3 regions of the Mucilaginibacter sp. GW821-FHT07G05 genome follow, and region 2 is predicted to be linked to each of the others. Evidence: riboswitches for the same ligand, from Rfam matches in the RefSeq annotation. Region 2 holds a riboswitch; each other region holds the start of a gene.
What was found. Region 2 has a riboswitch for S-adenosylmethionine ahead of AC07NA_RS14705 (peroxiredoxin family protein). Riboswitches for the same ligand answer to the same signal wherever they lie in the genome.
Positions count from the first base shown of each region.

Region 1: another riboswitch for S-adenosylmethionine. It lies ahead of AC07NA_RS03300 (O-acetylhomoserine aminocarboxypropyltransferase/cysteine synthase family protein); the one in region 2 lies ahead of AC07NA_RS14705 (peroxiredoxin family protein).
Region 3: another riboswitch for S-adenosylmethionine. It lies ahead of AC07NA_RS23405 (cysteine desulfurase family protein); the one in region 2 lies ahead of AC07NA_RS14705 (peroxiredoxin family protein).

Region 1 is NZ_JBWKQC010000001.1:790,845-794,923, forward strand. It holds gene AC07NA_RS03290 (hypothetical protein) at 1-140, opposite strand, end outside; gene AC07NA_RS03295 (trans-sulfuration enzyme family protein) at 251-1,372, shown strand; SAM riboswitch class I at 1,479-1,589, shown strand; gene AC07NA_RS03300 (O-acetylhomoserine aminocarboxypropyltransferase/cysteine synthase family protein) at 1,828-3,153, shown strand; gene AC07NA_RS03305 (homoserine O-acetyltransferase family protein) at 3,220-4,079, shown strand, end outside.
Region 2 is NZ_JBWKQC010000005.1:227,334-231,412, reverse strand. It holds gene AC07NA_RS14715 (DUF4998 domain-containing protein) at 1-589, shown strand, start outside; SAM riboswitch class I at 755-868, shown strand; gene AC07NA_RS14710 (protein-disulfide reductase DsbD N-terminal domain-containing protein) at 965-1,411, shown strand; SAM riboswitch class I at 1,950-2,065, shown strand; gene AC07NA_RS14705 (peroxiredoxin family protein) at 2,315-3,637, shown strand; gene AC07NA_RS14700 (peroxiredoxin family protein) at 3,665-4,079, shown strand, end outside.
Region 3 is NZ_JBWKQC010000012.1:42,239-46,317, forward strand. It holds gene AC07NA_RS23395 (DUF5690 family protein) at 1-138, shown strand, start outside; gene AC07NA_RS23400 (TIGR03364 family FAD-dependent oxidoreductase) at 135-1,259, shown strand; SAM riboswitch class I at 1,441-1,555, shown strand; gene AC07NA_RS23405 (cysteine desulfurase family protein) at 1,661-2,797, shown strand; gene AC07NA_RS23410 (peroxiredoxin) at 2,838-3,473, shown strand; tRNA gene AC07NA_RS23415 (tRNA-Cys) at 3,586-3,656, shown strand; gene AC07NA_RS23420 (superoxide dismutase) at 3,768-4,079, shown strand, end outside.

The DNA.
Region 1 (4,079 bases), on a different contig from region 2:
CCCGCAAAGCCTCCCGTTGATTGCACCCATTTCCACTTGCCGTACAGCTTATCGGTGCTAATATTGCCTGCTGTTTTTAAATCTTCTTTATTGCATGATACGGCGCAGATCACCAATATGGAGCATACTAAACTTTTCATAAAAATGGGGTTATGACATTGGGGTTTTAAACTTATTACGGTAATATTATTGTGAACGCTACAATCAAATAAATTAATGTTGCTTAATTTGGGGCATAATTTTCTGCCTTATGAATATCGAAACCATAGCCATACACGCCGGCAACCATAACGACCCAACCACGAAAGCGGTGATACAGCCCATCATCATGTCGACCACATTTGAACGTGGCGAAGATGGCAGTTATCCGGGAGGTTATATATACAGTCGTTCATCCAACCCCAACCGGAGCGCTTTAGAGCAGGTACTTGCTCAACTGGAGGGCGGTGTTGAGGCAGCAGCGTTTTCATCGGGCAATGCCGCGGGCATGGCGGTATTTCAATCGTTACCTGCGGGCACACATATTATATTACCCGATGATATGTACCATGGTTTGCGCAACCAGATCAAAAATCTTTTTGCCGGTATACTGGAGTTCGATTTTATTGATGTGAACAATACCGAATTACTACAACAGCATATAAAATCCAATACTGGTGTAATATGGATAGAAACCCCATCGAACCCGTTATTGAAGCTTACCGATATTAGAAAGGTAGTTGCCATAGCCCATTCCAAAGGTATTAAAGTAGTGTGCGATAATACTTTCGCCACACCTGTATGCCAGCAACCTATCGCATTAGGGGCCGACCTGGTGATGCACTCGGCTACAAAATACTTTGGCGGCCACAGCGACCTGATGGGCGGCGCATTAATTGCCGCTGAAAAAAGCGACTGGTGGTTAAAGATCCGCCAGGTACAGGAAATGGGTGGCGCTATCCCCTCGCCTATGGATTGCTATTACTTGGTACGCAGTATTAAAACGCTGCCTTACCGTGTACGTGGTCATGTAAATAACGCGCAGCTATTAGTACAATTTTTGCAAGACCATCCGAAGGTAGAACGTGTAATGTATCCGGGTTTGCCATCGCACCCACAGCATGATATTGCTAAGGCGCAAATGCTGAGCTTTGGCGGAATGCTGTCTTTTTGCATAAAAGGCAGCGAAGATGATACCCGTAAAGTAGTAAATAGTGTAAAGCTGTTTACACAAGCCACCAGCCTGGGTGGTGTTGAAAGCCTGATAGAACACCGTGCATCGGTAGAAGGGCCCGACACCAAAACGCCCCGAAACCTGCTTAGGGTATCAGTAGGTTTAGAGCATATTGATGATCTTATTGCCGACCTTGAAGCGGCTTTTAACAGTTTTTAAGCATAAATAAAAATAAAATTTGGAGATAAGTATTCAATTAACATATCTTTGAAACATTATTTGGTAGCAAATATTAAGATCATTGTTCCGCCAACCGGCGAATTTTGGTTTATAAAGAAGTGGCGAGAGATCAGGCTCAACAACCCACTGGCAACCCTTCAATTTGAAGAAGGTGCCAATTCCTGGCCCGGAGAATGGATCCCGGGGAATATAAATTAACCACCATGAAAAGTTTAGTACAAGTTAAAGAAAGTAAGATACAACAGGTTACCCCAACCGGCAATTCATTTGCTATTTGTATTTGTATGTGTTGCTGCTGTTGATTCAGTAACACGTTCCCATTTTCATTTTCCTGAAAAATACGCGTGTTGCTCCTATCGGGATGCTATTATCCTGCTTTGCGCACACGGTAAAACAAACTGATCATTTACAAACAATTAAAATCTTAACATATCATGTCTACTACAAATTTAAAATTCGAAACACTACAATTACACGCAGGTCAGGAAGCAGATGCAACAACAGGTTCACGCGCTGTACCTTTATATCAAACTACTTCTTATGTTTTTAACAGTGCCGAGCATGGTGCTAACCTATTCGCGCTGAAAGAGTTTGGCAATATCTATTCCCGCATAATGAACCCCACTACCGATGTTTTTGAAAAACGGGTAGCGGCTTTAGAAGGTGGTGTAGCGGCATTAGCAACAGCATCCGGCCAGGCAGCGCAATTTTTGGCCTTAAATAACATTTTACAGCTTGGCGATAACTTTGTTACCTCGCCATTTTTATACGGAGGCACTTACAACCAGTTTAAAGTAGCCTTTAAACGCATTGGTATCGACGCGCGTTTTGCCAAAGACGATACTGCCGAAAACATAGAAGCCCTTATTGACGATAAAACAAAAGCAATTTACCTCGAAACCATAGGTAATCCGGGTTTTAATATCCCTGATTTTGAAAAGATTGCCGCGGTTGCACAAAAACACGACCTTCCTTTAATAGTAGATAATACTTTCGGCGCTGCCGGATATTTGTTCCGCCCGCTGGAGCATGGCGCACATGTTGTAGTACAATCGGCTACCAAATGGATTGGCGGCCATGGTACAAGCATTGGCGGTGTAATAGTTGATGGTGGTAACTACAACTGGGCCAACGGCAAATATCCTCAATTTACCGAACCGGCCGAAGGTTACCATGGTTTAGTATTTGGCGATGTATTCGGTATTGGCGGTCCGTTTGGTAATATTCAGTTTATTATACGTGCCCGTGTGGAAGGCCTGCGCGATTTCGGTCCGTCGCAATCACCATTCAACTCGTGGTTATTGGTTCAGGGATTAGAAACCCTGTCGTTACGTGTACAACGCCATATTGATAACGCGCTCGAACTGGCCAAATGGTTGGAACAGCATCCTTTGGTAGCCAAAGTAAACTATCCGGGTTTGGCATCATCACCGTATAACGCGCTGGCTAAAAAGTATTTAAAAAACGGATTTGGCGCGGTATTGTCATTTGAGGTAAAAGGCGATAAAGAAAACGCGGGTGCAATAATTGACAGCCTTAAACTGGTGAGCCATGTGGCAAACGTGGGCGACGCGAAAACGCTGATCATACAGCCATCTGCTACTACGCATCAGCAATTGAGTGATGAAGAGCAACTTTCTGCCGGTGTTACGCCTACCCTGTTACGTGTAGCCGTTGGTATTGAACATATTGATGATATTAAAGGCGATTTTGAACAAGCCTTCAATAAAATAAAACAACCCGAAGCCGAATTGGTGTAAACCATTTAGCGCGGGCTATACAAATTAAAAAGTCCCTTCCGTTGGGGAGGGACTTAAATAATATATATGAACACAGAAGTATTTAAGTACACTAAAACATTTAAACTTGAGTCGGGCAGCGAGTTGCATGATCTTGAAATAGGTTTTAATACCTACGGCAAGCTGAACAAAAACAAGGATAATGTGGTTTGGGTGTGCCATGCGTTGACCGCCAATTCCGACGTGCTTGATTGGTGGCAGGGTTTATTCGGTACGGATAACTATTTTAATCCCGAAGAACATTTTATTGTGTGTGCCAATATTTTGGGTTCGCCTTATGGTACTACTAATCCGCTAAGTACAAACCCGGTTACCGGGCAGCCTTATTATTTGGCATTCCCGCAATTTACCATAAGGGATATTGTTAAGGCGCATCAGCTACTGGCTGATTATTTGAATATCGAAGATATCCATATCCTTATCGGTGGTTCATTAGGTGGCCAGCAATCGTTAGAATGGTCGATTATTGAGCCGGAGCGTATCAAAAATCTGATACTGATAGCTACCAATGCCCGTCATTCATCATGGGGTATTGCTTTTAATGAGTCGCAAAGATTGGCATTAACTGCCGACCGCACTTTCTATAACAACTCGCCCGATGGCGGCGCTAAAGGTTTAAAAGCAGCGCGCAGCATTGCCTTAATATCTTACCGTGGTTATAAAACCTACAATGTAACCCAGCAGGAAGATGACGATAACAGAACCGACAACTACAAGGCATCAAGCTATCAAAGTTACCAGGGCGAAAAACTGGTGAACCGCTTTAACGCCTACAGCTACTGGTATTTAACCAAGGTGATGGATTCGCATAATGCAGGCCGCGGCCGTAACGGCGTTGAAAAAGCATTGAGCCTTATCAAAGCCAAAACATTAGTGATCGGCATAAA
Region 2 (4,079 bases):
CGGTAAGGAACAACACAAAATATTTTCGGTGAAATCTTTAGTTTCAGAAATACCGGACATGAAACCCAATACCAATTACCAGTTCAGAACCATATTCAGGCCTGATACGTTGAGTATCGATAATTTTTACACTTCATATACCGATGGCAGCGGCCTGTTTTCCTTCAACAAAAAAAGCTGGAAAATAATCAGTTACTCAACCCAGCATTCTGATGGTGATAACGCGGTGATCAATTTTATTGACGGGAACGAAGCAACCCGCTGGCATACATGCGCAGGCTGTTCAAGCTACCCGCACTTTGCTACCATAGATATGGGGGTAGAACGAACCATTACCCAGTTTGGCGTTTGGCGCACCACATTTGAAACAGGCGGAGACGACCGCGGGCCGGATAAATTTGATTTTTTAACCAGTGTGGATAATGTAACATGGGTAAACCAGGGTTCATTCAATTTTAACCGTTTAATAAATGGCGAACAAAAATATTTACTTCCTAATAAACCAAAGGCAAGGTACTTTAAGTTTGTAGGCACCCAAGGCCCGCAAAGCTATATGGTGATGGGGGAGATAAGCACTTACGGATTGTAACACCACTTAAAAATTAGCATAAAAAGCTCCGCTGAGATTCTTCTTCGCGGGGCTTTTTTTATTGGTTATTATGTGCTTTTGATATTAATTATAAAAAATTCTATAAATTCTATGGATATTATAGTTTATATCATATATTTGTATCAGATAACACGTTCTTTATAGTACTTATCCAGAAAGACAGAGGGAAAGGCCCTATGATGTCTTAGCAACCTGTACATCCTCATATATGTAAAAGGTGCTAACTCCTGCTTCGCGATATGCGGAGATAGATAAGATAAAAAGATTTCCAGATACATAGCTGTCTCTTTTTGCCTCTCAGGATAAGTCAAATACCAGGAACATTAATTTGACATACAAAGCAGCTATACAAGCATGAAAAAAATATACTTATTATCATTTATACTCTTACTAAGCTTTGGCGCTTACAGCCAGATACAGGAACCTGTTAAATGGGCTTACGCAGCGAAAAAAACGGGCAATAACGAGGCCGTAATATTTGTTAAGGCTACTATTGATAAAGGCTGGCACATTTACTCGCAAAACATTGCCGAAGGCGGGCCAACTAAAACAGAACTGAAGTTCGCCGCGTCGGCAGATATTTCGCTGGTAGGTAAACCATCCGAGCCAAAACCCATTAAAAAGTTTGAAAAGTACTTTGGGGTGAACGTTGCCTATTTTGAAAAGCAGGTAATATTTCAGCAAAAAATAAAGCTTAATAAAAGTAACCCGGTAGTAAAAGGCACTATCACATTTTTAGCGTGCAGCAATAAAGAGTGCCTGCCGCCTGAGGATATTGAATTTACCGTAGCGGTAAAATAATACACCCGTAATAAAAAAAAATACTGCTATAATAATTATAGCTAAACCTTACACATATATCAATATACCACCGATTGATTTATAAATAGGAGGGAACAGTGCAACACCCGTGAAGCTGACCGAACAGGAAAGGCAGTGGGTTTAAATCTGATCCTGACAAACTGAAATTAAATTTATAAAGAAATGAAGAACGGTATTTTTGATGGCCAAACCGCATTGCGCAACTTAAACAGCTATTGCTTAGCAGTTTTACCCGGTTGCTGCTGTTGTAATTAAAGATTTTTTACCTGTCTGTTAACCCGGATACCGCCTTGAAAAACAAGACCGGCATCCTGGCTGTAAAGAGGTATTGCTTTATGCAATGGTGGTAATTTCATTCAGCTTGCTTTTCCGAACAGTCCAGGATGCCAGTCATCCATATTTAAACAATATATCAAACTAAATAAAAATAAATACTACTAATTCTATAGATAAACTTGTATTATTGATTTTTATTGTTACCTTTACGCCATCTAATTAACCCCACCATTAATTAGTTGATTTATAAAGAAGAAGGGAGAGGAAGTCTCGATGATCTTCTAGCAACTTTTCATTCAGTAATGAAATAAGTGCTTTACTTTTTTCCGAAGGGATGTTCCTCCGGAAATATAAATTAACTAGTGTTATGCAAAATTTGAATTATCTCTTTTTAGCCAAACAATCAAGCGCAACCACCGTGCGATGTTGTTGTATGTGCATGTAGTTCCCCGGGGTTTCTCCGCATAAAATTTATCGGAATTATTTACCGTGAGCTGTAGCTGTTTAGCTGCGGGTAAGGGATTGCTTATGCCTCAAATTTAAGCACACTACTTAATGTTCAATTAAGCAGTAAACAAAATTTAACAACTATAAATCACACAAAAAATGAACTTCAAAAATTATCTATCTAAAGCAAAATACCTTTCATTGGGATTGTTGCTAAGTGGCGCAGCGTTAGCCGGCGATAAAAATCCGCCTGCAAAATTTATTAAAGAAGGTGTTTGGCGCGGTGTATTCACCGTGAGCGAATCGCAAGTGCCCTTCAACTTCGAGCTGAAAGGTAAAGATGCCGAGCATGCCGTATTTACCTTGTTAAACGGTTCACGCCGCGATAACTTCCACGTGCAGCTGCTGGGTAAAGATTCGGTATTTATCAAAATGAATACTTATGACGCGGCCCTCGTTGCCAAAATAAATGATGACGGTACCTTAAGCGGCGAATACCGCAGCCTGGTGCCTAACTTCCGTGGTAACGCGTTGCCTTTTACAGCCGAGCATGGTAAAACTTATCGCTTTGTAGAGCCAGGTAAAGATGTAGCCCCTACAGCAGATCTTACCGGTAAATGGGAGCTTAAATTATACAGTAAAGAGGCTGTACCTGCTTCAATAGCCCTGTTAAAACAAAAAGGCAACAAACTTACCGGTGTGGTAATGACGGTGGTAGGCGATAGCCGCGAAATTGAAGGTACTATACAAGGTAACGAGTTCGCGCTATCGGGCTTTACCGGCCCAAGCCCTTTTATTATTAAAGGAAAAATAAACGATGACGGTACATTATCTGGCGAAGAAGGCTTCGGGATATACAAAAACCTGAAGTTTGACGCTACCAAAAACAACGATGTTGAACTGCCCGATCCTTATAAACTTACTTTTTTAAAAGAAGGCTACAAAAAGCTTGATTTTACCTTCCCCGATCTGAACGGTAAGCAGGTATCGTTAAGCGATAATAAATACAAAGGCAAGGTAGTGATTGTTGAAATTATTGGCACCTGGTGCCCTAACTGTACAGATCAAACCGTGTTTTTGTCGCCATGGTTCAACAAAAATAAAAAACGTGGTGTAGAAGCTATCGCTATCGGCTTTGAGCAAAAAGACAGCCTGGAGTATGCAAAATATACTTTAGGTAAGCTGCGCGATAAGTACAATATCGGTTACGATATTCTGTTTGGTGGCCTGGCCGATAAAAAACTGGTAGCTCAAAAACTGCCTGCGCTTAACAAATTCATCGCTTTCCCTACCACAATAATTATTGACCGTAAGGGCGATGTACGTGAAATATACACAGGCTACACCGGCACGGTAACAGGCAAATACTTTGACGATTACGAAAAGAAATTCAACAAAGTACTGGATGCCTTAATAGCCGAACCGGCACCGGAAAACGCGGCCAATACGCAGGATGCAGGTAACACAGTACAAGGTAAATAACAAACCGACCTCATATAAACAACCATTATGAAAACAATTAAATTTTTAAAAGGCACCGCGCTGCTGTCGGCAGGTTTACTGTTCAGCGGGGCTGTACTGGCCGGTGACAAGGAACCGGCTGCAAAAGTGATTAAGGAAGGTGTATGGCGGGGCGTATTTAACGTGAGCGAAACACAGGTGCCCTTCAACTTCGAGTTTAAGGGGAAAGATCTGGAGCACGGCACTTTCACGTTGCTGAACGGTACCCGTCGTGATGATTTTCATGTGCAGCGCCTGGGTAAAGATTCGGTATTCATCAAAATGAATACTTATGATGCCGCCCTGGTAGCTAAAATTGAAGACAACGGTACCCTGAACGGCGAATACCGTAGCTTGGTACCCGGCAAACGCGGCAACGCTTTGCCTTTTACAGCCGAGTATGGCAAAAAATACCGCTTTGTTG
Region 3 (4,079 bases), on a different contig from region 2:
GGCGCGTTTTTTAAGGAAGGCGTTCTGATTGTTGCCATAGTTGGCGGCGTAAGCGCGGTAATGTCATTAATATATTTTTTACAAAGCGCGCGAAAAAGTAATAAAAGCGCTAAAAATTTAAACATCATCACGGTATGAAACAAAAGTCGGCAATAGTTATAGGAGCAGGCATAGTGGGCCTTGCAACGACAAGGGCACTGGCTACACGAGGTTATAAAGTCACCGTATTTGAACGTAACGAGCGTGCTGTGGGTGCATCAATACGTAATTTTGGTATGGTGTGGCCAATAGGGCAGGCCACCGGGCCAATGTTTGAAAGGGCCATGCTGTCTCGCAGCATCTGGAAAACGGTTTGTACCGAAGCCGATATCTGGCATGACGAAGTTGGCTCGCTGCATTTGGCTTATCATGATGATGAGCTACAGGTAATTGCCGACTATGTGGAAGCCAACAAAAATGACCGCGACTGCGCCTTACTTACACCGGCCGAAGCACTGAAAAGATCACCGGCTGTAAACCCGGATGGTTTAAAGGGCGCTTTATGGAGCGGCGAAGAAATGATCATTGAGTCACGTGTAGCGGTAGGGCAGGTGGCCGCTTACCTTGCCGGTAAATTCGGTGTTGAGTTTCATTGGAACACGGCCATAAGCCAAATTGAAGCGCCAAAGGTTTACTCCGGTAAACGTACCTGGGAGGCCGACGAAATATTTGTATGCAGCGGTGCCGATTTTGAAACCCTGTATCCCGAATTATTCCTGCAAACCAATATCAGCAAATGTAAACTGCAAATGATGCGTTTGGTTACCCAGCCCGAGGGTTGGCGCATAGGTCCGTCGCTTTGCGGTGGTTTATCTATGATCCATTATCCAGGTTTTCAGATAGCTGCTTCATTACCTGCGCTTAAGCAGCGTTATGAGGAACAGTATGCCGAACATTTAAAATGGGGCATCCATGTAATGGTATCGCAAAATGGCGGCGGCGAACTTACTATAGGCGACTCGCACGAATATGGTTTGGTGCACGATCCGTTCGATAAGGAATTTATTAACAAATTAATTACCGACTACCTGCATACCTTCGCTACTTTTAAAGACTGGAAACTGCTGCAATCGTGGCATGGCATCTACCCAAAAATGATGAACGGCGAAACCGAATTTATCACCGATCCGGAACCGGGTGTAACCATCATCAACGGTGTTGGCGGCAACGGGATGACACTGTCATTCGGCCTTTGCGAGCAATATTTTGCGGGCAGGTGATCTGCTAATTGAGCTTTTCAATAACCTAAATAGAGAAAAATGCGTCTGGTTTAACTACCGGGCGCATTTTTATTTCGCTGTAAATCAGTGATAAATAATTTATTTCAAATAAAAACTATAAAATCTATGTGAATAGTAGTTTAAATGTGTATGTTTGCATCATAATAATTGTTCTTTATTATACTTATCCAGAAAGACAGAGGGAAAGGCCCTATGACGTCTTAGCAACCTGTACCGGCTCTTGAGCTTGTAAAAGGTGCTAATTCCTGCTCCGCCACAAAGGAGGAAGATAAGATGACAAATATTTTAAGACTCGCTCAGCAGCTTTTCTTTTTTGCCTCTTTTCCGGATAAGTCGATACAAAAACATAACTGTTAACGATTTATAAAAAGAGAAACAAAATGAGAATTTACCTTGATAACGCCGCAACCACTCAACTTGATAGCGAGGTATTTACCACCATCACCCCTTACTTACTCGAATTTTTCGGAAATCCTTCGTCGCATCATGAGCATGGCAGGCAGGTAAAAAGTGCTATTGAGCAGGCAAGGCAAACCATTGCAGGTTTACTGAACGCGTCGCCGAACGAGATCATCTTTACAAGTGGTGGTACCGAGGCCGATAACACGGCCATACTATCAAGCGTACGTTCTCACCAAATAAAACACGTTATCACTACGCCTTTTGAACACCATGCGGTACTGCACACGCTGGAAGAACTGCAAAAACAAGGCGAAATAAAATTAAGCTTCATCAATATAGATAGCAGGGGTAACCTTGATATCGATCACCTCGAAACCTTATTGCAAAACAATACACGCTCGCTGGTATCGGTAATGCATGCCAATAACGAAATTGGCAACCTGAACGATATCGAATTGATAGGCGAGGTCTGTTGTAGCTACGGAGCAATTTTTCATTCAGATACGGTTCAAACCATCGGGCATTACCGCCACGATCTGTCAAAACTAAAAACACATTTTTTAGCAGCTTCGGCACATAAGTTTCATGGGCCAAAAGGGGTAGGGTTTCTTTACTGTCGCGATGGTGTACAACTTTCGAGGTTGTTGCACGGCGGCTCGCAGGAACGCAAATTAAGGGCAGGTACCGAGAATATTCACGGTATAATTGGCCTGGCAAAAGCGCTGGAAATAGCTTACCGCGATATTGATGAGCATCAAAAATATATACAAACATTAAAAAACAGGATGATCTATAAACTACAGGAACAGGTTGGCGATGTATATTTCAATGGTAATTCGGCCATTGCAGATAAAAGTCTTTACACTGTGCTAAGCGCGAGCTTGCCGGTTAACGCCAACGCTTTCGATCTGTTAGCTTATCTCGATCAAAACAACATCTCGGTATCGGGCGGCAGCGCCTGCTCTACCGGCTCGGCATCGCATGTATTACAGGCCATTAATGCCGATGCATCGAGGAACACCATTCGTTTCTCGTTCAGTAAATACAATACCGCTGCCGAAATTGACCATGCAGTAAGCGTGTTAGCAGCGGTTTATGATTCGGTTGCAGCATAATTAATTAGGATACAAATAACAACATAAATACATAATCACCATGAGTTTACGATTAGGAGACAAAGCGCCCAACTTTACGGCGCAAACATCATTAGGCGAAATAGATTTTTACGAATTTTTAGGCGACAGCTGGGGCGTGCTATTCTCGCACCCTGCGGACTATACACCTGTGTGTACTACCGAGCTTGGCCGCACGGCATCATTGAAAGATGAGTTTGATAAACGTGATGTAAAGGTAGTTGCCCTGAGTGTTGACGGAGTAGAATCACATAAAGGCTGGATACAGGACATTAACGAAACCCAGAATGTGGAAGTGAACTTCCCGATCATAGCAGATGAGCACCGCGAAATAGCCGAGGTTTATGATATGATTCACCCGAATGCATCGCTAACCGCAACGGTAAGGTCATTGTTCATCATAGCGCCCGATAAAACCATTAAACTGATCATTACTTACCCGGCATCAACAGGAAGAAATTTCCAGGAAATATTACGGGTGATAGATTCATTACAGCTAACCGCCAATTACAGCGTAGCCACACCTGCCGACTGGAAAGAAGGCGAGGACGTGGTGGTGGTACCCGCAATTAAGACGGAAGATATCCCGGCCAAATTTCCTAAAGGTTTTACCCAGGTTAAACCTTATTTGCGCTTAACACCGCAACCCAACAAATAATTTATTGAGCAATTTGATGAATGAGTGCAGGATGTGATAACAACATTGTAGGTTAATTAGTTATCATGCCCACTCAATCACTCATTCACCAAATCACTCAATAACACAAAATAGTCGCGTGACCGAGAGGAGAGGTGGGGGTCTGCAAAACCTTATACGGCAGTTCGAATCTGCCCGCGACGTCTGTAAAAATTACTTGCAATGTCAAAAAACCGTTGCATAAGGTAATTGTTGAGAATATGAATACTTTATCTTATAAATTGCAGTTCGAAATACATCATATCAATAAAAGACATGGAAAATAAAAGTCGCCGAAAATTCATACAAACAAGTTTAACCGCTACAGCGGCAATAGCGGTAGGTTTACAGGCCAAAGGCGCGTTTGCCGCCGATGCATTAGCAGGTGCCGAGCCTTTTAAATTTACACAGGTGGCATTGCCATTTAAATATGCCGATCTGGAGCCAAGCATCGATGCTTTAACCAACGAAATACATTATACCAAGCACCACACCGCTTACATTAAAAATGTAAACGATGCCATAGTTGCCGAAAAGATACCCTACACTACCGAAAAGGAATTTTTTGCCAATGCTTCAAAATTATCA